4 regions of the Halomonas sp. BN3-1 genome follow, and region 4 is predicted to be linked to each of the others. Evidence: predicted binding sites of a transcription regulator. Region 4 holds the regulator's gene; each other region holds the start of a gene.
What was found. The regulator sigma-54, encoded in region 4, starts transcription at its own class of promoters, with help from an activator protein. The targets are predictions, from matches to a motif close to TGGCACNNNNNTTGCTNT.

Region 1 (5,921 bases), on a different contig from region 4:
CCGATGGCCAGCACCACGTCGGCTTCATGGGCAAGCTCCCGCACCGCCGGCAGCGAGGCGTTGGCGCCCAGATCCAGCGGATGGTCGCGGCCAAGCAGGCCCTTGGCGTTGATGGTGGTGACGGTGGGGGCGTCGAGGTTCTCGACCAGACGACGGGCGGCGTCCGGGGCATCGACGCAGCCGCCGCCGAGCAGCACCAGCGGGCGCTTGGCGTCGACCAGCCAGTCGAGCGCCTGCTCGAGCGCGGCGGGGGCCGGTGCGGCCTTGGCCAGCGCCGTGCGGCGCGTGCTGACAGGCTCGCTGACCGGGGCGTCGAACAGGTCGATGGGGATCTCGATATGCACCGGGCCGGGACGGGCGCCATCGAACACGGCGAAGGCACGGGCCAGCACCTCGCCGAGGCCGTTCGGGTCGAGCAGGGTGTGGCTGAAGCGCGAGACGCCGGCCATCAGCTCGCGTTGGCCGGGGAGTTCGTGCAGCCGGCCCTGGCCGCGTCCCAGGGTGTCGCGGCGGTTGACGCTGGAGATCACCAGCATCGGCACCGAGTCGGCCAGGGCCTGGCCCATGGCGGTGGCGATATTGGTCATGCCGGGGCCGGTGATGATGAAGCACACGCCGGGCTTGCCGGTGGTACGGGCGTAGCCGTCGGCCATGAAGCCGGCGCCCTGTTCGTGGCGCGGGGTGACGTGGCGGATGCCACTGCCCTGGTGGTCGTGTCCATTGCCGCCTTCGAGGCCACGATAGAGCTCGATGGTGTGGACGCCGGGGATACCGAAGACGGTGTCCACGTCGTAAGTGTCACGCAGCAGACGGATCAGCAGTTCAGCGCAGGTCATGCGGTACTTCCTTGAGACGGGGCAGGGGCTTGAGATGGATCAGAGGCTTGAGACGAGCCAGAGGCGAGGGCAGGGTCCGGGGCCACCGAGTAGGGGGCTCTTGCGAAGATCCGCCTGACCATGGGCTCGAAGTGCGCCAGCGGCTGGGTGTCATAGGCGGGGTCGAAGGACGGGCAGTCCCAGTCACGACAGAAGGCTTCGCAGTCGTCGAACCAGGGATGGCCGCGGAACCGCTCGCGGGCGTCCTTGTCGCCGCCGACCTTGTCCCAGTAGTAGTGACCCTGGAAGACGTCGTGATGCTGGACGATCCAGTGGGTCTTCTCGCTGACGAAGGGGCGCAGGATCGAGGCAGCGAAGGCGGCGTGATCGAAAAGCGCCAGTTCGTCGCCGATGTCGTGGACCAGGGCGGCGACGATCATCTCTTCGTCGGCGCCGGCACGCTCGGCCCGGGTCGCGCTCTGCAGGCAGTGCTCCAGCCGGGTGATCTGGTAGGGCTGGTGGCCCTCGCCCAGCCGGGCGAGGGTGTCCAGTACGCTGTCGGCGAGGCCGGCCAGGTAGTCGGCGTCGTGGGCGGCGATCACCGCCCAGTCTTCTGCCGTGCTTTGGTCGATGCGGGTGAAGGCCGCCTTGCCGACGGCGTGAGCATCGTTTGGGTCTGTCATGTCGGCCTCCCGATCAACCCACCAGCCAGTGGGCCATGACCACGATGATGGGCAGGGTGATGGCGGTGCGCAGCAGGAAGATCACCACCAGTTCCCACAGCTTGAGCGGGATCCGTGACTTCAGCAGCAGGGCGCCGATCTCTGACATGTAGATCAACTGGGTCAGTGACAGACAGGCGATGACGAAGCGGGTCAGTTCGCTCTCGATATCGCTGGCCAGTACCGCCGGCAGGAACATGTCGGCGAAGCCCACCAGGGTCGCCGGCGCGGCGGCCTCGGCCTCGGGCAGACCCATCCACTCGAGCACCGGCACCATCGGCATGGACAGCCAGGTGAACAGCGGAGTGAACTCGGCCAGTACCAGCGCCACGGTACCGATGGCGATGACCAGCGGCAGCAGCCCGAAGAAGATGTCGGCGACGTTGAACAGCGCCAGACGGGCGAGCTTGAGCGGGCCCGGGGCGGTCTCGGCGCGGGCCACGGCGATGCCCAGGCTGTAGCGCAACAGGCTCTGGTTGCCGGTGTTTTCTTCCTGGATCTGGCAGCCCACCGGCTCGTAGTAGGTGTTGGCCTTGCGTGACAGCGGCGGCAGGCGCGGCACGATGACGGCGGCGACCAGGCCGGCGACCACCACGGTCAGGTAGAACGGCACGAACAGGTGGTTGATGCCGATGAAGCTGGTCACCAGCAGGGCGAAGGCGATCGACACGATCGAGAAGTTGGTGGCGATGGCCGAGGCCTCGCGGGCGTTGTAGAAGCCCTGCTCGTATTGCTGGGTGGTGATCAGTACGCCGACGGTGCCGGAGCCCATCCAGGAGGCGGTGGCGTCGATGGCGCTGCGCCCGGGCAGCCCGAAGATCTTGCGAAAGGGCGTGCGCACCATGGAGCCGATGAACTCCATGAAGCCGAAGTCCACCAGGAAGGGCAGCAGGATGGCGGCAAAAAAGAAGAAGGTCAGCAGCACCGGCGCCAGGTCATTGAGCATCACCCCGCCGGTGAAGGAGGCGGTGACCATCTCCGGGCCGACCTGGAAGTAGGTCATCAGCGCGAAGGCGGCGCCGAGGGCGCGCATCACCACCCACAGCGGGGCGATGTCGAACAGCTCCTTCATCGCGCCCTGGCGGGCCCAGCCTGGTTTGGTCAGCTTGACCACCAGGGTCAGCACGATGGACAGGGTGAGCACTACGGTGGCGATGGCGGGCAGGGCGTCGCCGAGGGTGGCCTTGAGCCAGTCGGCGGCCAGACCCATGCCGATGTTGATGGTATCACCGACCGAGAAGGGCACCAGGAACAGCAGGATGCCGATCAACGACGGGACGAGGAACTTGATCAGACCATGGGTGCTTAGCTTGCCCCCGTCGGTCGTGATCTTGTCGGCAGAATGCAGGTGGGAGGACATGGGCGATCACTCTTTGCTGTTGTAATGGTCGGCGCCCTGACGCGGGCGCCTCGTTGGCTGTCGCCAGGGCCACTCCCTGGCCCTGTGAGGATTCAGTCGCGGCGCGCGACTCCGGGGAGCACGCACAGCATTTCATAGAGCAGGGTGGCGCCCATCAGGGCGGTGTTGCCGCTGGGGTCGTAGGGCGGGGAGACTTCGACCAGGTCGCCGCCGACGATATTGAGCCCCTGGGCGCCGCGCACGATCTCCAGGCCCTGGGCCGAGGTCAGGCCGCCCATTTCCACCGTGCCGGTGCCGGGCGCCACCGACGGGTCCAGGCCATCGATGTCGAACGAGATGTACACCGGGCCATCGCCCATCTGCTCGCGCACCTCGGCCATCAGCGGCTCGAGAGACTTGTGCCAGCACTGTTCAGCCTGGACCACGCGGAAGCCCTGCTGGCGACACCAGTCGAAGTCCTCGGCGGCGTAGCCGGTGCCGCGCAGGCCGATCTGGACGACCCGGTTGGCGTCCAGCAGCCCTTCTTCCTGGGCACGGCGGAACGGGCAGCCGTGGGCCACCTCTTCACCGAACATGTGCTCGTTGACGTCGGCGTGGGCGTCGATATGGATCAGCCCGACCGGGCCATGCTTCTTGGCGATGGCGCGCAGGATCGGCCAGGTCAGGGTGTGGTCACCGCCCAGGGTCAGCGGCACGCAATCGTGGGACAGGACGTCGTCGTAGAAGCGGCTGATGATGTCCAGGTTCTTCGGCAGGTTGAAGGTGTTGATCGGCACGTCGCCGATGTCCGCCACCTGCAGGCTGTCGAAGGGTGCAGCACGGGTGGCCATATTGTAGGGGCGCAGCATGCGCGATTCGTCGCGGATCTGGCGCGGCCCCAGTCGGGTGCCCGGGCGGTTGGAGGTGCCGATGTCCATGGGAATGCCGATAAAGGCGGCGTCCAGACCCTCGGCGCTGGTCTGGGTGGGCAGACGCATCATGGTGGCAGGGCCACCGAAGCGCGGCATCTCGTTGCCGCCGAGAGGTTGATTGAAGTCGCTCACAGGGAACTCCTGGCATCGTGGATGGGGACGGTCGCGGCCCTGGGCCTGACGGTTGTTGTGAGTGATGCAGACGCCGTGCCATCTTTTGAGCATTTATACTAAAGATGTAATAGAGGTGCAGAGATTCCAAGGGATGGTCTGCTGTGGTGATAGAAGTGATCCAGAAGTGAATCACGATCTCGACGCATCGTGATACACTTCTGAATCAATGATGCATTTATGGATCGCTGGATGAGCGACGACGACACCAAGATTCTCAAGACCATCATCGATACCGCCCACGACCACTTCTTCATCGTCGCGCCGGACGGTCGTATCCGCGACGTCAGTCCTGGGGCGGCGGCGGTCTACGGCATGTCCTGCGAAGAGCTCTGCGCCACCAGCGTGCAGCGGCTCGAGGCCGATGGCGTGCTGACCCCGTCGGTCAGCCTGGAGGTCATTCGCAGCGGGCGGCCGGCCCAGCTGGTCCAGCGCACCGGCACCGGACGCCGGGTCATCGCCCAGGCCCATCCGGTATTCGAGGGTGAGCGGCTGGTGGCGGTGGTCAGCCGCTCCATGGACTTGACCGATCTGCAGCTGCTGCAGCAGGAGTACGCGCTGTTGCAGCGCCGCTTTAGCGAGCACCTGCGCCGGGGGCATGCGCTGGAGAGCGACAGCGAAGCACTCGAGGCCGAGCTCGATGACCTGGAGGTGAAAAGCCAGCTGATGCGCGAGGTGGCGCTGCTGCTCAAGCGGGTCGCGCCCACCGACGCCACGGTCTTGATGCTGGGCGAGTCCGGGGTGGGCAAGACCGCTTTCGCCCGCCAGCTGCACCGTTGGAGTTCTCGCCGCGATGGCCCCTTTATCGACGTCAACTGCGCCGCCATCCCCGAAAGCCTGTTTGAATCGGAGATGTTCGGCCATGAAAAGGGCGCGTTTTCCGGCGCCGCGCCGGGGGGCCGCAAGGGGCTGATCGAGCAGGCCGAGGGCGGCACCCTGTTTCTCGACGAGATCGGCGAGTTGCCCCTGGCGGTGCAGACCAAGCTGCTGAAGACCATCCAGGATGGCAGTATTACCCGGCTTGGGGACAGGGCCCCGCGACGGGTCGACTTTCGCCTGGTGGTGGCCACCAATCAGGATCTGTCGGCACGGGTCGAGCAGGGCCTGTTTCGCCTGGATCTGTACTACCGGCTGAACGTGATTCCTGTCACCCTGCCGCCCCTGCGCGAGCGTCGCGAGGATATTCCCGGCCTGGTCGAGCGCCAGCTAAAGCGCCTCAATCGGCGTTATGGACGCGACAAGATGCTGGCGCGAGACGTGTGGCAGGCGCTGATGGGCTGGGATTGGCCGGGCAATGTGCGTGAGTTGGAAAACACTCTGGAAAGGGCCTGGTTATCCAGTGACGATGTCATCCAGGGCGATCTGCTGGTGCCGTCCACGGGGGCCTCGGTAGGGCAGCTCGGCGGGCAGCAGCGTGAAGCGCAGCAGACGGCGGCGTCTGTCACCGGAGCCTCCGCTGCGCTGGCTGATGGCGCTACGTCACCCGCGACACTATCCGCTCCAGGTGCAGCTCGACCCGAGCTGCCGCTTGCCCGGGGCGAGAGCCTGAAGGCCGCCCTGGCCCGGCGCGAGCGTGAGATCCTTGCCGACTGTTGCCGTACCCTTCCCACCACCTACGCCATCGCCGAACACCTGGGCATCAGCCAGCCAAGCGTGGTGCGCAAGCTCAAGCAGCATGGGTTGCGGATCGGGTGACCGGTGATGAAGGGCCGAGCTTTGCGGCACCTACTGACGGAAGACGTAAAAGAACCCGACCCAGGTGGCCAGGATCAGCAGTGGCTTCAGCACCAATACTGCACCGCTGGTGGAGCCCCGTTCGTCGTGCTCGGTGTCGCTGGACTCCCCGGGCTGCATGGCGAGTACCACCGTCAGCAGCAGGTTGGCGCCGGGGACCAGCAGCATCAGGCTCCACAAGCCCGCCTGGCCCAGGTCGTGCAGGCGA
Region 2 (5,921 bases), on a different contig from region 4:
GCCTCGTGATCATCCGTCTTCATGCCAGTTCCCTCGCTGCGCCGAATATCTGCCTGCGCTACTTTAGTTGGCTTTATCCTGCGTCTCGTTCTTCGTTCTTTCCTTGTTCTTTCTTCGCCTCTTTCAGCGGCTCGCTGTTCGTCTGATCCTGGATGCATTCGCCATAAAAACATCAAGATGCAGCATGAAAGCCAAAGGCCAGCCACGAAGCGCCTTGTTCAACAACAAACAAGACACCGAAAAACAAGACAACGACAAACAAGGCACCGAAAAACAAGACGCTGAAAAACAGGCCGCCAAAAAAACTGCCGAAAACGCTTCCACCTTCGCCACCCATGGCATATGCGAAAGCGATTTTTCACAATACAGCAGCCACTTACATGCACATATCCACGATGACCTGAAAAAATCTCGACCATTTCCGCAGAATAACGCCGCCACCTTTCAATAAAAAACATGCCCATCGTTTCGGCACAGCCACATGATATATAACCCTACAAAAGTCCAATAACCGCCGATTCAAAGAGAATCTTTCTCATAAAACACCGGGCAAGAACGTTTCAAAAGGTGACTTGTGATTACCTGATTAATGCCCGACCAAGATGCCTCCCCCACCGGCCTATGTACGCGCCTCGCCACCCTCCCTGAACGCAAACTAAAAGCGCCGGAGACCTCACCAGATATTCTCGGTGAAGCCTCCGGCGCCAACGGTCAGCGCTTACGCCCTTCAACGGCAGGGCTAACGATCAACTGCGAGCAATGACAAGTCACGGCAAGCAACGACAACTCACTACAAAGGGTCGTCGTCCTTGAAGGTGCGCTCCCCTGAGATCATGGTCGAGACGATGCTCTGGCGGGACATGATGTCTTCGCGTATCGCCACGTACACATGGATGATGATGAAGGTGATCATCACCCACATGCCGAGACGATGCAGGGTATGCACGTCCAGGCTCTGGCCCACCAGCGGGATGACCCAGCCGAACAGCGAGTCCTGCCAACTGCCGCGCAGGGCGCCTTCGGCGTATAGCGCCATTCCGGTCACGATCATGAACAGGGTGCCGAGGGTGATGAAGATGAACATCGCCAACTGTGCCAGGGGGTTGTGGCCCACGTACTTGCGCGGGCGCTTCTCCAGAAACAGGTACCAGCGAAGCTCGAACCACACCTCACGCCACCAGTCACGACGGTGCAACGGCAAGCGAAACAGCTGCTTGGCGTGGTGATTGCCGACCAGCGACCAGTAGAAGCGAAACAGAAAACCGATCGCCAGGATGTAGCCTGCGGTGAAATGGGCAAAGCGGATATAGCCCATCACGAAGTGATCACTGGCCTCACCTGACACCGTCGGCAGCGGCTTGCCGATAAAGTAGCCGGTGACGATCAGCACCAGGATGGCCGCCGCGTTGGTCCAGTGCCACAGCCGCAACGGCGCCTCGTAGACGTAGACCGAGGTCTGCTTGACCGAGGAAGGCAGCACCCGTTCCTCCCCGGGGCCGAGCTTGCCAGCCTGAGGGTCCTCCGGGCTGGCCGTTGCAGCAGGTGACGCTTTCGAGTCATGGGACATGGGACACCCTCCCCCGGCTATCTGACGGTGACGCGAGACAGCTCTTCACCGTCTTCGCTCATCACGTGGGTGGAACAGGCCAGGCACGGATCGAAGGAATGCAGCGTGCGCAGGATCTCCACCGGCTCGTCCGGCCGCTCCATGGGCGTATTCAGCAGTGACGCCTCGAAGGCGCCGATGTTGCCCTCCGGGTCCCGCGGGCTGCCGTTCCAGGTGGTCGGCACGATGCACTGGTAGTTCTCGATCTTGCCGTCCTTGATGCGGATCCAGTGGCCGTTCATGCCCCGGGGAGCGGCGACCATGCCGACACCGCGTGCCTCCTGGGGCCAGGACGCCGGGTCCCACTTCTCGATATTGGCGGTGGCCAGGTCGCCGGCGCGGATGTTGGCGATCAGCTCATGCCAGTCATCGAGCATCATGGACGCGCAGTAGTGAGCTTCCAGGGCGCGGGCCAGGGTACGGCCGATGGTGGTCGGCAGCGCCTGCTTCGGTGTCAGGCGGGTGCCGGCGAGCTGATTGAGGGCGGCCAGCGACGAGTCCACCTGGTCGATCACGAAGTCATTGCCCTGGGCGTAGTTGAGGATGTAGCGCGACAGCGGCCCCACCTCCATGGCGTGGCCGCGCCAGCGTGGCGACTTGATCCAGGAGTACTTGGCGGCCTCGTCGATCTCCTCGATCCGGGTGCGGGTGCCGACGGTGCCCTCGCCCAGTTCGTAGTGGTGCTCGGTCTCGCCGTCCCAGGGGTGCAGGCCACGGGACTCGTCGGCGTAGCGGTACCAGGAGTGGGCCACGAACTCCTGAATCTGCTCGGGGTCGGTGGGGTCCACCTCGTGGATCTCGTTCCAGTTGCCGCCGAGGATGGCGCCGCCCTTGAGCTGGTCGGTGGACTTGTCGTAGTTGACCTTGGAGTAGTCGCCGTAGTCCATCACGTTGGTGGCGGACAGGCCCCCGCCGTACAACCAGCCCTTGTAGAAGCTCGCAATGGCGATGACGTCGGGGATGTAGACGTTCCTGGAGAAGGCGAAGGCTTCCTCCATGCGCGCGCGCACGAAGTTGAGCCGCTCCATGTTGAGTGGCGCCCCGGCCGCCAGATCGCCGTCGATATTGATGGCACAGGGCACCCCTCCGACCATGTAGTTGGGGTGGGGGTTCTTGCCGCCGAACACGGTGTGGACCTTGACGATCTCCTTCTGCAGGTCCAGCGCCTCGAGATAGTGAGCGGTCGCCATCAGGTCCGCCTCCGGCGACAGCCGATAGGCGGGGTTGTCCCAGTAGCCGTTCTTGAAAAGCCCAAGCTGCCCCGACTCGATAAAGGTCTTCAGGCGATTCTGGACGTCGCGAAAATAGCCCGGCGACGACAGCGGATGGTTGGGGCCGGTCAACTGCTGCAGTTGCGAGGTCGCCCGCGGGTCGGCCCGCAGCGCGTTGACCGGGTTGACCCAGTCCAGCGCGTGCAGGTGGTAGAAGTGCACCACGTGATCGTGCCACTGCAGCACCTTGGCCATCATCTCGCGAATCAGGTGGGCGTTGCGCGGGATGCGGATGTCGAGAGCGTCCTCTACCGCGCGCACCGAGGCCAGCGCATGACAGCCGGTGCAGACGCCGCAGATACGCTCGACAAAGGCCCAGGCGTCGCGCGGGTCACGGCCCTTGAGGATGACCTCGAGCCCGCGCCACATGGTGCCGGTGGACACCGCGTTGCGGATGATGTTGTTGTCATCCACGTTGACCTCGCAGCGCATATGCCCCTCGATGCGGGTCACCGGGTCGACGACGATACGCCGTCCGCTTCTGTCCAGATTGAACCCGTTAGGGGTGTTGATCTGCGTCATCAGGCTTCCTCCCTGTTGGCTGACGACTGGCGCTTGATCTGCGCCCGTTTCAAGGCGCTGACGGCAGCGTGGACCGCCACCGCACCGCCCACCCCGGTGGCTACAACGCCGCCGATCTGGTCGGCGTTGGCCTCGATGCCGAACTGGTGCACGTCCTGCAGCCGGGCGTACCAGGAGCCCTTGTCCCAGAAGCCGTCTTCGGAGCAGCCGATACAGCCGTGGCCGGCCTGGATCGGGAAGCTCACGCCCTCGTTCCAGCGGATGGTCGAACAGGCGTTGTAGGTGGTCGGGCCCTTGCAGCCCACCTTGTACAGGCAGTAGCCGCGACGGGCGCCCTCGTCATCGAAGGACTCGACGAACTGGCCGGCGTCGAAGTGTGGCCGGCGGTAGCACTTGTCGTGGATGCGCTGGGAATAGAACATCTTGGGCCGGCCGGTGCGGTCGAGCTCCGGCAGCCGATCGAAGGTCAGCATATAGGTGATGACCCCGGTCATGACCTCGGCGATCGGCGGGCAGCCCGGTACCTTGATGATCGGCTTGTCGGTGATGACCTTGTGCACCGGAGTCGCCCGGGTGGGGTTGGGGCGCGCCGCCTGGACACAGCCGTGGCTTGCACAGGAGCCCCAAGAGATCACCGCCTTGGCGTGATCGGCGGTCTCGCGCAGCTGGTCGACGAAGGGCCGCCCACCGACGATGCAGAACATGCCGTCCTCATTGAGCGGCGGGTTGCCCTCCACCGCCAGGATGTAGTTGCCCTTGTAGCGCTCGATGGTGTCGGCCAGGGCGGCCTCGGCCTGGTGCCCCGCCGCCGCCATCAGGGTGTCGTCGTAGTCCAGCGAGATCATCGACAGCACCACGTCCTTGACCAGCGGATGGGCGGAGCGGATGAACGACTCCGAGCAGCAGGTGCACTCGAGCCCGTGTACCCAGATCACCGGCGTGCGCGGCTTGGTCTCCATGGCGTGGGCGATTTTGGCGGTGTAGGCAGGCCCGAGCCCCAGCGCCGCCGCCGTGAGTGAACAGAACTTCAGAAATGAGCGACGCGTGACCCCCTGTCGCCGCATCACGTCGTAGAAGGTTTCGATGGGCTCCATCGGCAACGACTCCCCTGTCGTGGTCCTGGATCTCGCCACCGGCGTGATCCCCTGATCTGGAGGCGGCCTGCCCTCATTACAGCCAAGGCCAGAAGCCGACACGAGGCCTGCACGAAAAGCCATCCAGATCGCCTGTTGTTGTTTCCCTCAACTACAGGGCAAGGCCCGTGCCAGATTGCTGGGAGTACGTCTTTTCAAATAGTTGGCGCACTTGACGACCACATGGCGGTAGCGCCCTTTCCAGCGGCCTCCGTCACGCCAGCACAGAACTCGCGCTACACGGCACACAGGTGGTAGCCGGCTTTCCAGCGCGCTGCGCTGGCGTCGCCGTCCCCGGGGCCATCACCAAGGCCGGCATCGGCGCCATCACCGTAGCCCAGGTGCTTGACAACAAGCCGGCAATCCGTAGAATACTGCGCCATCCAAAGGCTACGTAGCTCAGTTGGTTAGAGCACATCACTCATAATGATGGGGTCCCCTGTTCGAGTCAGGGCGTAGCCACCAGATACCGAAAGGCCCGTCGATCACCGATCGATGGGCCTTTTCGTTGTGCCTTCCTATGCAACGGTTCAACACCGACGCAGAAAAAACAGAGCGCCTGGCGGTGGCCCGCCAGGCGCTCTGTTATCGTCGTTTCAGTCTTTCAGCAAGCGTGCTGCGAGCGCTGGACCTACACCAGTTCGGCGCTGTTGAAGAAGGCCGTCAGCGCACGGGTCAGGTGTTCCACGTCCTGGCTGCCGGCGGTCTCGCGGATAGAGTGCATCGCCCACTGGGGCACCCCCACGTCCAGCGTCGGCACGCCAAGCTCGGTTGCGGTGATGGGGCCGATGGTGCTGCCGCAGCCCATGTCCGCCCGGGTAATAAAGGTCTGCACCGGCACCTCTACCTTCTCGCACAGGTCACGGAACATCGCCGCCGTGGCGCTGTTGGTGGCGTAGCGCTGGTTGGCGTTGGTCTTGATCACCGGGCCTGCGTTGAGACTCGGGCCGTGCTGGGCGTCGTGCTTGTCCTTGAAGTTCGGATGCAGTGCATGGGCGTTGTCGCAGGAGATCATCCGCGAGGACTGGATCAGGCGGATATAGCCTTCCTCGGTGCCCTCGCCGACCTGGCCATTCACCCGCTTGAGCACGTCGGCGAGGAACGGGCCCTGGGCGCCACAGGCGCTGGCGCTACCCACCTCTTCGTGGTCATTGGCGACCAGCACCATGCCCTGTTCGCCGTCGGCGTCGAGCATCGCTTCCAGGCCAATAAAGCAGGACAGCAGGTTGTCCAGGCGGGCGCTGGCGATCAGCTCCTTGCCCACGCCCACCAGCGACGGCGGCTGCAGGTCATAGAAGCCCAGCTCGAAGTCCAGCACCTTCACCCCGGTCAGACCGTGCTCCTGTTCCAGCCAGGCCAGCAGCAGGCGATCGAGGTCGTCGTCCTTGC
Region 3 (5,921 bases), on a different contig from region 4:
TTTCTCAACACCCCCTGGCTCGATCGGCTCACCGGCCAGTTGCCATCGCTCCGCCGAGGCCAGCGGGACCCGCGTCCAGTAGTTCGTCCCCTCGACCACCCGGGCCGCCAGGCCCGAACCCTCGGGTGGTCCCTGCTGGGCCAGTGCCCGGGAAACCACCAGGGTCGCCTCCCAGGCGTGCTGCAGCGGCGTGACCGCCACCGCGCCATGCTTGGTCTCCGGCTGGCCAGAAAGCGGATCAACGTCCGGGGCGAACAGGCTCCCCGCCAGCGGCGAGTGACTGAAGCGCGGTGTCCAGTGGATGGGCACGAACACTTCCCCACGGCGCTGGGCGGCAGAGACCCTGACGCGGGCGCGCATCTCGCCGCTGCGCGAGCGGATCCTGGCGAGCCCCTGGTCACACAGCCCCAGGGCCTCGGCGTCATCCCGATGGACCTCGACGAAGGGCTCGGAGCGGTGATTCATCAGTCGGCTGGCCCTGGCGGTACGGGTCATGGTGTGCCACTGATCGCGCACCCGCCCCGAATTCAGCCGCAGCGGATAGTCGGCGTCAGGCGCCTGGCGCGGCGCCCGCGCGCTCACCGGCCACAGCCGTGCCCGGCCACTCTCGGTGTAGAAGCGGCCGTTTTCGAACAGCCGCGCGGTGCCTCGTGGTGCGCTTGCCGTCACCGGCCACTGGATCGGTGCGAGATCGTCGTACTCGACCCGGGACAGCCCCGCCAGCCCGGAAATATCGAAGGCCCGCCGTCCCTGGTTGTCGAGGCCCGACAAGCGCGCATGCTCGTCGAAGATCTCGCTGGGGTGGTCATAGGCGAAGGCCTCGCCGAAGCCCAGGCGCTCGGCCACCCGGCACAGGATCCACCAGTCGTGGCGGGCCTCGCCCGGCGGCGGCAGGAGACCGCGCTGGCGCGAGATACGCCGCTCGGAGTTGGTGACGGTACCGTCCTTTTCCGACCAGCCGCTGGCCGGCAACACGATATCGGCAAGTTCCACCAGGTCGGTGTCGGCCATGCATTCCGACACGATCACCAGCGGACAGCGCTCGATGGCGCGGCGCACCCGGTCGGCATCCGGCAGGCTCACCAGAGGGTTGGTGGCCATGATCCACAGCGCCTGGATGTCGCCGCGCTCGACGGCCTGAAACAGTTCGACCGCCTTGTGGCCGGGCTCCCGGGGCAGTGTCGGCACCAGCGCCTCGGTCGACCAGAAGCGGGTCAGCCGTTCGATGGCGCCCGGGGTGTGATAGTCCATATGGGCGGCCAGCTGGTTGGCCAGCCCACCGACCTCGCGCCCGCCCATGGCGTTGGGCTGGCCGGTGATGGAAAAGGGGCCGGCGCCGGGCAGGCCAATCTTGCCGCCGGCCAGGTGGCAGTTGAGGATGGCCTGGCACTTGTCGGTGCCGCTGGTCGACTGGTTCACGCCCTGAGAGTAAAGCGTGACCACGTGCAGCTGGGTGGCAAACCAGTAGTAGAAGGTCTCGAGGCGCTCGGCGTCGAGATCGCAGGCCGCCGCCACCGCCTCGATGTCCGACGCCTCGTCCAGGGCGGCGGCAATCGTCTCTTCGGCGCCGTCCACATGGCGCTTCAGATAGACCTCATCGAGCCGTTGGCGACGGGCCATCCAGGCCAGCAGGCCATTGAACAGCAAAGCATCGCTGCCGGGACGCAGCCCCAGGTACAGATCGGCGATCTCGCAGCTATCGGTGACCCGAGGATCGATGACCACGACCCGCATCAGCGGATTGCGGGTCTTGGCCAGACGCAGCCGCTGATACAGCACCGGATGGTTCCAGGCCAGATTGGACCCCACCAGCACCACCAGTTCGGCCTCTTCCAGGTCCTCGTAGTTGCAGGGGACGGCGTCGGCGCCCAGGGTGCGCTTGTAGGCTGCCACCGCCGACGCCATGCACAGCCGCGAGTTGGTATCCAGGTGCGGTGTCCCGAGAAATCCCTTGAACAGCTTGTTGGCGACGTAGTAGTCCTCGGTCAATAGCTGCCCGGACAGGTAGCCGGCAATGGCCTGTGGGCCGCTACCCTCGGCAATCGCTCCCAGACGCTCGGCGACGGCGTCCAGCGCGCTGTCCCAGTCGGTCTCGCGACCGTCCACCCTGGGTCGCGTCAAGCGCCCCTGGCCGCCCAGAGTCTCCGCCAGGGCCGAGCCCTTGACGCACAGGCGACCGAAGTTGGCCGGGTGATCCCGATCGCCCTTGAGGGTAACCGCCTCGCCATCGCGACGTAGCTCGACGCCGCAGCCGACCCCGCAGTAGGGACAGGTGGTGCCTGTGGCCTCGCCGCCCACACCGCTGTCGATCTCCGTGCTGTCGCTATCCGTCCGGGTCATCGCGCTCTCCTGTCGGCCATCTTGCTGCTCTGGCATATCGGCGGCATCTCATCGGCAGATCATCGCTCCGCTAGCGGCCGGGCCTTGATCGGTCGGGCCTTGCTGCGGTCCAAACGCACGACGCCCATCCCGTCGAGCAAGGCTCGAGGAGATGGGCGTCGTTGCCGGATGAAATCCCGCGCTGGATTTCGTGTGTGCTAGCGCCCGTTGCGGACGAGTTGTCGAACCGGCCCACGCCGCCACCAGCGTCGGGACCCTTCCTGGCTCGGCCTAGCGATCTGGCCCGGCTTAGTGATGCCCATGGCACCACCAACGGCACTAGCTTTGCCAGTAACCAAAGCAAACCCTGTGCCAGAACACCACAATCGCCCCTTGCAGTGTGGAATGCTGGTGCCAGCCAATTGAAGCCACGACGTTTTTTTCTGCCGTTTACCCAGGCGATGGCGGCGAGAAGACGACTGACGGACCCCAGGCTCGCACCACAACGAACGATGGAGGCCACCGTTTACGCACCCTTTCGGTGCGCGAGCGCCTGCCCGGCATATCTGCGGGGGCAGGGCGGTGGCTTTGCAGGGGGTTATCTCCCTGACAGGAAACGACAAGATCGAAAATGGAACGCCTTTTGCGCTGACAGGTGCAGAGGCACCCAAGGTGCACCCCTCATCATGTCGACTCGAGCTCTATCGAGCGACAGCATCATCGAGCCACGCCCATGCCCGAACACGACACCTTGAAGGTCCTGTTGGTCGACGACGAGATAGTGCGCGCCGCCATGGTCGAAGAGGCGCTTGCGCTGGACGGACACCAGGTGGTCTGCCGACTGTCAAGCCCGGCCAGCCTCAACGACATGGTGCAGCAGCATCAGCCCGACGTGGTCATCATCGACATGGAATCGCCGGACCGGGACACCCTGGAGAGCATGGCGCTGCTGCAGCGGGAGAACCCTCGACCGGTGGTGTTCTTCGCCGACCAGCATGACCCCGAATCGCTCAAGGCGGCGGTGAAGGCCGGCGTCAGCGCCTATGTGGTGGACGGTCTGGCGGCCAACCGCGTCAAGGCGGTCATCGATGTCGCCATCGCCCGCTTCGAAGCCTTTCAGGGAATGCGCCGCGACCTCGACAAGGCACGCAATCAGCTCGCCGACCGCAAGCGCATCGAACAGGCCAAGGGCCTGTTGATGAAGCATCAGAGCTGCGATGAGGAACAGGCATACCGCATGCTGCGCAAGCTGGCCATGGACCGCGGCCAGCGCATCGCCCAGGTCGCCCAGAACGTCATCGACATCCTCAAGCCACTGGAGAAGGGATCATGAGTCCATCGCTGTCTTCTGACGCGGCCAGCACGTCCAGAACTGGCGCGCCGCATCCACCCGAGCTCGCCAGCCTGACTCTGGGATTCGTGCCACTGCTGGATGCTGCGCTGTTGATCATCGCCCGGGAAGGCGGCTTCTTCGCCGCCCAGGGAGTCGAGGTCAGCCTGTCACGCGAGAACGCCTGGTCCACCCTGCGCGACAAGGTCGCCGCCGGCCTGCTTGACGGCGCCCAGATGCTGGCGCCGATGCCGCTGGCCATGAGCCAGGGGTTGTCCCGCGCGCCTTGTGACACCCTGGCCGCCGCGGTGCTGAGCCGCCAGGGCAATACGCTGGTGCTGTCTCGCCGCCTGGCCGATGCGGTTGGCGCTTCGGTCGACAACGGGGAGCCCGACGCCTTCGGCGCGGCCAGCGAACTGGCCCGACGCTTCAAGGCCTCGCTGAAAGAAGGCACCCGGCCACGCCTGGCCATGGTCTACCCCTACTCCTGCCAGCACCTGTTGCTGCGTGACTGGCTGGCCCGCGGCGACATCGACGTCGACCGCGAGGTCGAACTGGTCGCGCTGCCGCCCCCGCGCATGGTGGACGCCCTGCGCGAAGGCGAGATCGATGGCTTCTGCGTCGGCGAGCCCTGGGGCAGCCTGGCCCAGCATCGTCAGGTGGGTCGAGTGGTGGCCAGCGGCGCGGAACTGATGCCGGCGCATCCCGAGAAGGTGCTGGGGGTGACTGCCTCCTGGGCGCGGCGCTACCCGAATACCCTGTCCGCGCTGCTGCGCGCCCTCCAGGCCGCCGCCCTGTGGCTGGACAAGGCACCTGAGGCCAGACGCCAGACCCTGGCCTGGCTGGCACTGCCCCCCTACCTCGATGAAGCCGTAGGCCATCTCGACGAACTGCCGCTGGAAGCCGCCCCGGGCTACCCCTGCATCGGTGAGCGACTGCGTCCCCTGACGGCCGATTTCGAGGGGTTGATCCAGCGGTTGTCGCCGCTGCTCGAGGCTCGCGGGCGACAGCTCGACACCGCCACCCTGGAGGAGTGCTACAGCGCTGTGCATTACGACGCCGCCACGCACCAGTACGGTGCCGACACGCCCTGAACCCTGCCTGATCGGTGCTGCAGCCCGCCGCCAGGGCCTGCACCAACAGGCTGTTTTACCAGCACAAAACGTAAAACAGGCATGAAACTTGGATAGCCTGTAGCAAGTGCCGGCGAATGCCGGCGGCGGTCAACGGCGATCGCACCGACACTAGACAAAGACGTCTCTTCACCCTCCGACGCCGGAGGTGTGAGAGACGTCTTTGGCGTTTTTGGAGCCCATGCGATGCCTTATTCCACTGGACCTTCTGACTCCAGGCCCCGTTCCTCTGGCCTGCCTGACTCAAGGTCCCGTTCCGAAATGACCCAGGCCGGCTCGTCTTCCCCGACGAGGTCTGATGACGCACGTCTTCCCCACCTGGTGATCGTCGGCAACGGCATGGCCGCGCATCGATTGATCGAGACCCTGGCGGCCAAGAGTAATGCCCCACGACACATCACCGTGATCGGCGCCGAACCGCACGCGGCCTACAACCGCATTCTGCTGTCGAGCTGGCTGGCCGGCGATGTCGAGCAGGATGGATTGACGCTGACACCGCCGCATGACTCCGCCGTCACGGTCGATCAGCGCCTGGGCGCGCGGGTGGAGCGGATCGATCGTACCCGGCGCCTGGTCGAGTGCGACGACGGCGAGGTGATCCCCTACGACCATCTGGTGCTGGCGCTGGGTTCGCGCAGCGCCATGCCACAGATCCCCGGCATCACGCTGACGGGCGTGTCGGGCTTTCGCGATCTGGACGATGCGGCGCGCCTGGCCGACGCAGCAAAGGCTGGCGGCGCGGCGGTGGTGGTCGGTGGTGGTCTGCTGGGCCTGGAGGCCGCCGCCGGCCTCGCCGCCAGAGGCATGCAGGTGTGCGTGCTGCAACGCTCACCGCGCCTGATGAACCGGCAGCTGGACGCCACCGCCAGCACCATGCTGGCAAGCGAAATCGAAGGCCGCGGCATCCATCTTGAGACCGGGGCGCGGTTGGCCGAGATCGTCGGCGATGAAAACGGCCAGGTCGCCGGTGTGCGCCTGGAAGACGACGAGCGCCTGCTGCCGGCGAACTGCGTGGTGATCGCCGCCGGCATCACCCCCAACGCCGAGCTGGGCAGGGATGCGGGGCTCGATTGCGATCGCGCCATCGTCGTCGACGACACCCTGGCCACCTCGGACCCCGACATTTCTGCCCTCGGCGA
Region 4 (5,921 bases):
CATCGATACGCCACGCCTTGTGCACACACCGCTCGACGACATCACCCGGGTGGACCAGCCGGACCTTGCGCTGATCGACGACAGCGGCCGAGAGTGGATCGCCGACGCCGACAACGGTGAACTGGGTCCGGACGGCAACCCCCTGACCCTGTCGGGCGACGCCCATCTCGAGGCCCCCGCGGAGCGTTGGCAGCTTGATACAGAGGTATTGGTCTACGACAGCGACAGTGGCCATGTCTGGAGCGAAACGCCAGCCGTCCTACGCCAACCCCCTCAACAGATGCAAGGGGAGCGCTTCGACGCCTGGATCCATGACAATACCGCTCGCCTGACCGACAATGTCACCGGTCATCATCCGCCAGAGCCTCAATAAGGAGCCCCTTCCATGATGCGTCCAAGTCCCGCCCTCCTGCTTGCCCTGGCCCTTGGCCTGGCCGCCGGCGCCACCGGCAGCAGTGTCCTGGCGCTGGAAAGTGATCGCAGCGCACCGATTCAGGTGGAGGCCGACCAGCTGGATCTCGATGATCGCGCCGGTACCGCGGTCTATACCGGCGACGTGCGCATTGTGCAAGGCAGCATGATCCTCACCGGCGAACGCGTCGAGATCCAGCGCAACGACCAGGGACAACTGTCACTGGCGACCGCGACCGGCTCACGTGCCTACCTCGAGCAGAAGCCATCCCCGGAAGAACCGGTGGTCAAGGGCTGGGGCCGCAAGGTGATCTACCACGTGGCCGAACGCCGCATGGAGCTGATCGACCAGGCTGAGCTGCACAAGGCCAATGACACCTTCGACGGTGCCTATCTGGAGTACTTCCTCGATCGCCGCGTGGTCCAGGCCCGCTCCAGCGCCCAGGGCGTCCAGGGCGAACAGCGCATTCGCATGACCCTCGAGCCGGAAAGCCAAGGAAACTGATGAAGACTCTCCACGCTCGCCATCTGGCCAAGAGCTACAAGAAGCGTCGCGTCGTCCAGGACATCAGCCTGTCGATCGAGCAGGGCAGCATCGTCGGTCTGCTGGGCCCCAACGGGGCCGGCAAGACCACCTCCTTCTACATGATCGTCGGCCTGGTCAGAGCCGACGCCGGCAGCATCAGCATCGATGATCGGGACCTGAGCCGCGCGGCCATGCACCAGCGCGCGCTGGCCGGTATCGGCTACCTGCCTCAGGAGGCTTCGATCTTTCGCAAGCTGTCGGTGGCCGACAACATCATGGCGATCCTCGAGACCCGCAAGGACCTCGACCGCGAGGGCCGAGAAGCACGTCTCGAGCAACTCCTCGAGGATTTCCACGTCAGCCATATTCGTGACAACCCCGGCATGAGCCTGTCCGGCGGGGAGCGGCGCCGGGTCGAGATCGCTCGCGCCCTGGCCACCGAGCCGGCCTTTATCCTGCTCGATGAACCCTTCGCCGGGGTCGACCCGATCTCGGTGGGCGAGATCAAGTCCATCATTCGTCAACTCAAGGCCCGCGATATCGGCGTCCTGATCACCGATCACAACGTGCGCGAGACCCTCGATATCTGCGATCGTGCCTACATCGTCGGCGACGGCCAGATCATCGCCGAGGGCAGCGCCGAGTCCATCCTCGCCAACCAGCGCGTCAAGGAGGTCTACCTGGGCGAGAACTTCCGCCTCTAGACCGCAGGGCCGCCCGACAGCCGCAGTCGCAGTCGCAGTCGCATCAAGCGGCCGCAACACTTGCCAGCATCAGCATCCAACCGCCGGCCCCGAAAGGGTCGGCCTCACCTTGCACACAGGGCCTCCCTCGAAAGAAGCACCTCCCCCCTACCAAGTTGTTCCACATCGACCTTTACACTCCCTCCCACAGGTCAAAAAACACCAACTTGGCAAGATGCTTGCATGTCTGATGACTCGTCGTTAGGGTAAAGCCTTTCGACAACACTGGTGGATCCCGACCCATGGCCCTCAAGGCGTCACTGCAGCTGCGCATCGGTACCCAGCTGACCATGACCCCGCAACTGCAACAGGCGATCGGCCTGCTGCAGCTTTCGACCCTGGACCTGCGCCAGGAGGTCCAGCAGGCGCTGGAGGCCAACCCCATGCTCGAACTCGAGGACGAGTTCGGCGAACAGCAGACCAGGGAAGCCGTGGAAGATGACTGGGCGGATCAGATTCCCTCGGAACTCAGTGTGGACAGCGACTGGTCCGACACCTACCAGGACCTGGGCACCACCCCCGCCGGCAGTGGCGAGGCGCCGGATTTCGAGCGCCAGGCAAGCTCCCAGTCACTGCACAGCCACCTGAGCTGGCAACTGGCGATGCTCGACGTCAGCGACCAGGAGCGCCTGATCGCCGAGAGCCTGCTCGACGCGGTCAACGCCGACGGCTATCTCGAGCAGACACTGGATGACATTGCCCAGGGGCTCGAGCAAGACGGTCGTCGCCCCCCTCCCCTCGCCAAGGTGGAGGCGGTGCTGGTTCGGCTGCAACAGTTCGAACCGACCGGAGTGTTCGCCCGCGACCTGCGCGAGTGTCTGATGCTGCAACTGGATAGCCTGCCTCGCGATACCGTCCTGCTGCCCCAGGCCGGACGACTGGTAAGACAGTTTCTCGAGGCGCTGGCCAGCGGCGACCGACGTCTGCTGAAGCGCCGACTAGGACTCGATGACGACCAACTCGACAGCGTCATCGAGCTGATCCGGAGCCTCGACCCACGTCCCGGCAGCCAGTTCGGTGACAGCGATAACGACTACGTCATACCCGACCTGGTGGTACGCCACACCGAAGAGGGCTGGCGCGTTGAACTCAACCCGGATGCAATGCCCCGACTGCGCATCCAGCCCGACTACGCTGCACTGATTCGGCGCGCGGACAAGAGCCAGGACAACCAGTTCCTCAAGGACCACCTGCAGGAGGCGCGCTGGCTGATCAAGAGTCTGTCCAGCCGCAACGACACCTTACTGAAGGTCGGCCGGGAAATCATGGTGCGTCAGATCGACTTCCTCGAGCAGGGAGAAGCGGCCATGAAACCGTTGGTGCTGGCCGATATCGCAGACAAGGTGGAGATGCACGAGTCCACCATCTCCCGCGTGACCACCCAGAAGTTCGTGCACACGCCTCGCGGCGTGTTCGAGTTGAAGTATTTTTTCTCGAGCCAGGTCGGCCAGGATGGCGACGCCCATTCCAGTACCGCCATCCGCGCCATGATCAAATCGTTGATTCAAAAGGAACCTGCCCGCAAACCTCTGTCGGACAGCAAACTGGTGGAATTGCTGGCGGAAGACGGCGTCAATGTCGCCAGACGCACCGTGGCAAAGTACCGGGAAGCCATGAATATTCCGTCTTCCAGCGAGCGCAAGCGACTGCGCTGAGGCCTTGCGCTGCGGCGTCGCTAGCCTAGTTATCGGGAAAGCGCAAGCACTTGAAATTTCGCATGACATCTGCGTCTTTCTGCGTAGCGTCGAGGGGGTTTGCAGGATCGGAAAAAGGGTTACAATCAAGCCACCACCCGAAAGAGCAAGGAGCCTGTCATGCAAGTCAACATCACCGGCCACCACGTCGAATTGACCGATCCCCTGCGTGACTACGTACAAGAGAAGCTCACCCGTGTGGAGCGCCACTACGACAACATCACCAACGTCCAGGTGACCCTCTCGGTGGAAAAGGAACGCCAGCTGGCCGCCTGCACCCTTCACGCCGCCGGTGCCGACCTGCATGCCGAAGCGCAGGACGGCGACATGTATGCTGCTATCGACGCCCTTGCCGACAAGCTGGACCGCCAGCTGGTCAAGCACAAGGAAAAATCCCAAGCCCGCGCCCAAGGCGCCGGAATTCGCTGACTCTCATGACATTGGAAGCCATTCTCCCTCCCGAGCGCACATTGTTCGATGTCCCGGGAGGCAGCAAGAAGAGGGTGCTGGAGTTTTTCAGCACCTTCATTGCGCAGAACACCCCGAGCCTGGACAGCCAGGAGGTCTTCAGTCGGCTGATCGGACGTGAGCGCCTGGGCAGTACCGGCATAGGCAATGGCGTCGCCATTCCCCATGCCCGCAACCCCCACTGCAAGGCGCCCATCTCCGGCTTCCTCAAACTCGCGGAACCTGTCGACTTCGATGCCATCGATGGTGAGCCCGTCGATCTGGTGTTCGTACTGCTGGTACCGGAAGAGGCCGACGACGCCCATCTCGCCCTGCTCGGCCAGGTCGCCGGCGTCATGAACGACGCCGACACACGTCACCGTCTGCGCCACGCCAGCTCCCAGCGCGAGCTTCACGAGCGCCTGCAGGAAGCCATCCGCCAACAGGCGCCAGGGGACGACACTCCCTCCTGATCGCGGCCTTGCCTAGGCCATCAGCAATGGACGCCTGCCCAAGGAGACAGGACATGCAGCTCGTGATCATCAGTGGTCGCTCCGGCTCGGGAAAGTCCGTGGCCCTTCAAGCCCTGGAGGACCTGGGGTTCTACGCCATCGACAACCTTCCCGCGACCTTGCTGGGCGCCCTGGTGGACGAGCTGGAAAACGGTCATTCCCGCCGTATCGCCGTCAGCGTCGACGCCCGCAACCTGCCTGAGGCACTGGAACGCTTCCCCGCCCAGCTGGCGTCCCTCAAGCAGAGTCCGATCGACTGCCAGGTGGTCTACCTGACCAGTGATGCGCGAATTCTGCTCGAGCGTTATTCCCACACGCGGCGCCGTCACCCCCTGACCCGTGATAGCGACATGACCCTGGCGGAAGCCATCGAGTCCGAACAGAAGGCCCTTTCGGGTATTCGAGACCTGGCCGATCTGGTCATCGACAGCTCTCGCCTGTCGGTGCACGAACTGCGTTCGCGCATCGCCGAACAGGTCGCCGACCACCGCAGCGGCCAGTTGAGCCTGACCGTGGAGTCCTTCGGCTTCAAGCGTGGCGTGCCGCCGGATGCAGACATCGTGTTCGATGCCCGCTGTCTGCCCAATCCCTACTGGGAACCATCGCTGCGTGATGCCAATGGCTGCGATCCCAGCGTCATCGACTTCCTCGAACGCTATCAGGACGTCGCCGACATGAAGCGCGACATTCTCGCCTGGGTGCGCACCTGGCTACCGCGCTATCAGCAAAGCCAGCGCAGCTACCTCACCGTGGCGGTGGGCTGCACCGGAGGACAGCATCGTTCGGTCTACCTGGCCGAGGGAATCGCCTCGGCCCTGGCCGACCAGCATCCCCGCGTCCGTCTACGCCACCGCGAACTCGGCCAGCAACGCCGACTGGACAGCGGAGGACTCTAGGCGTGGCCCGACGCACCCTGACCCTGACCAATCGTCGTGGCCTGCATGCACGCGCCGCGACACGCCTGGTCACCTGCTGCCAACCCTTTGACGCCACCGTCACCGTCCACCATGGCAGCCGCTCGGGTGACGCCGCCAACATCATGTCGCTGCTGATGCTGGCCGCCCCCTGCGGAACGGAACTGACCCTGGAGGCCGAAGGCAAGGACGCGGACGCGGTGCTGGACGCTCTGGAGGCACTGTTCGACGCACGCTTCGACGAAGACGCCTGACGTCTTCCCTCTCCTTGTTTTGACCGCCACCCCCTGCCTGCCAAGGACGCCATGCAACTGATCCAGACCGGCAAGTACACCGAGGTCCACTACGATCCGGACCAGGACGCCTTCATCAAGACCTTCACGCCCAAGACCAGCGATCGCTGGCGCTACCGCCTGGGCATCCGGCGCTACCCCGGCCACAATTTTCGCTATGTCGCCGGCCGACTGGAGCGACTGGGTATCGCCACACCGAAAATCCTGTCGGCAGAGCGCTATCGCCTGGTCACCGCCAACGTGCACGGCATCGCGCTCAAACAGCTGGTCCTCGACTCGCCGGAACTGCAGAACCGCTACCTGGACATTCTCGAAGCCTTGTACCGTGACCGTATCCACTGTCGTGGCCTGCACACCGAGAACTTCCTGGTCGTCGACGGA

Region 1: speB (agmatinase) is a predicted target of sigma-54. The motif match lies at 4,004-4,021, and genes of this name have one in related genera.
Region 2: C9F12_RS11240 (hydrogenase small subunit) is a predicted target of sigma-54. The motif match lies at 4,649-4,666, and genes of this name have one in related genera.
Region 3: C9F12_RS21185 (ANTAR domain-containing protein) is a predicted target of sigma-54. The motif match lies at 2,952-2,969, and genes of this name have one in related genera.

Annotation. Positions count from the first base shown of each region.
Region 1 is NZ_PYVV01000009.1:142,459-148,379, forward strand. It holds gene C9F12_RS13795 (5-guanidino-2-oxopentanoate decarboxylase) at 1-836, opposite strand, end outside; gene C9F12_RS13800 (HD domain-containing protein) at 833-1,498, opposite strand; gene C9F12_RS13805 (YjiH family protein) at 1,512-2,897, opposite strand; gene speB (agmatinase) at 2,990-3,940, opposite strand; gene C9F12_RS13815 (sigma 54-interacting transcriptional regulator) at 4,172-5,674, shown strand; gene C9F12_RS13820 (DUF805 domain-containing protein) at 5,705-5,921, opposite strand, start outside.
Region 2 is NZ_PYVV01000007.1:74,362-80,282, reverse strand. It holds gene C9F12_RS11255 (HyaD/HybD family hydrogenase maturation endopeptidase) at 1-23, opposite strand, end outside; gene C9F12_RS22555 (hypothetical protein) at 185-451, shown strand; gene cybH (Ni/Fe-hydrogenase, b-type cytochrome subunit) at 791-1,567, opposite strand; gene C9F12_RS11245 (nickel-dependent hydrogenase large subunit) at 1,585-3,399, opposite strand; gene C9F12_RS11240 (hydrogenase small subunit) at 3,399-4,493, opposite strand; gene C9F12_RS22550 (hypothetical protein) at 4,769-4,915, opposite strand; tRNA gene C9F12_RS11235 (tRNA-Met) at 4,921-4,997, shown strand; gene C9F12_RS11230 (M18 family aminopeptidase) at 5,164-5,921, opposite strand, start outside.
Region 3 is NZ_PYVV01000021.1:31,994-37,914, reverse strand. It holds gene C9F12_RS21190 (nitrate reductase) at 1-2,340, opposite strand, end outside; gene C9F12_RS21185 (ANTAR domain-containing protein) at 3,053-3,652, shown strand; gene C9F12_RS21180 (CmpA/NrtA family ABC transporter substrate-binding protein) at 3,649-4,743, shown strand; gene C9F12_RS21175 (FAD-dependent oxidoreductase) at 5,044-5,921, shown strand, end outside.
Region 4 is NZ_PYVV01000001.1:154,564-160,484, reverse strand. It holds gene lptC (LPS export ABC transporter periplasmic protein LptC) at 1-373, shown strand, start outside; gene lptA (lipopolysaccharide transport periplasmic protein LptA) at 386-916, shown strand; gene lptB (LPS export ABC transporter ATP-binding protein) at 916-1,641, shown strand; gene C9F12_RS00710 (RNA polymerase factor sigma-54) at 1,923-3,335, shown strand; gene raiA (ribosome-associated translation inhibitor RaiA) at 3,495-3,803, shown strand; gene ptsN (PTS IIA-like nitrogen regulatory protein PtsN) at 3,809-4,294, shown strand; gene rapZ (RNase adapter RapZ) at 4,348-5,229, shown strand; gene C9F12_RS00690 (HPr family phosphocarrier protein) at 5,232-5,501, shown strand; gene C9F12_RS00685 (hypothetical protein) at 5,553-5,921, shown strand, end outside.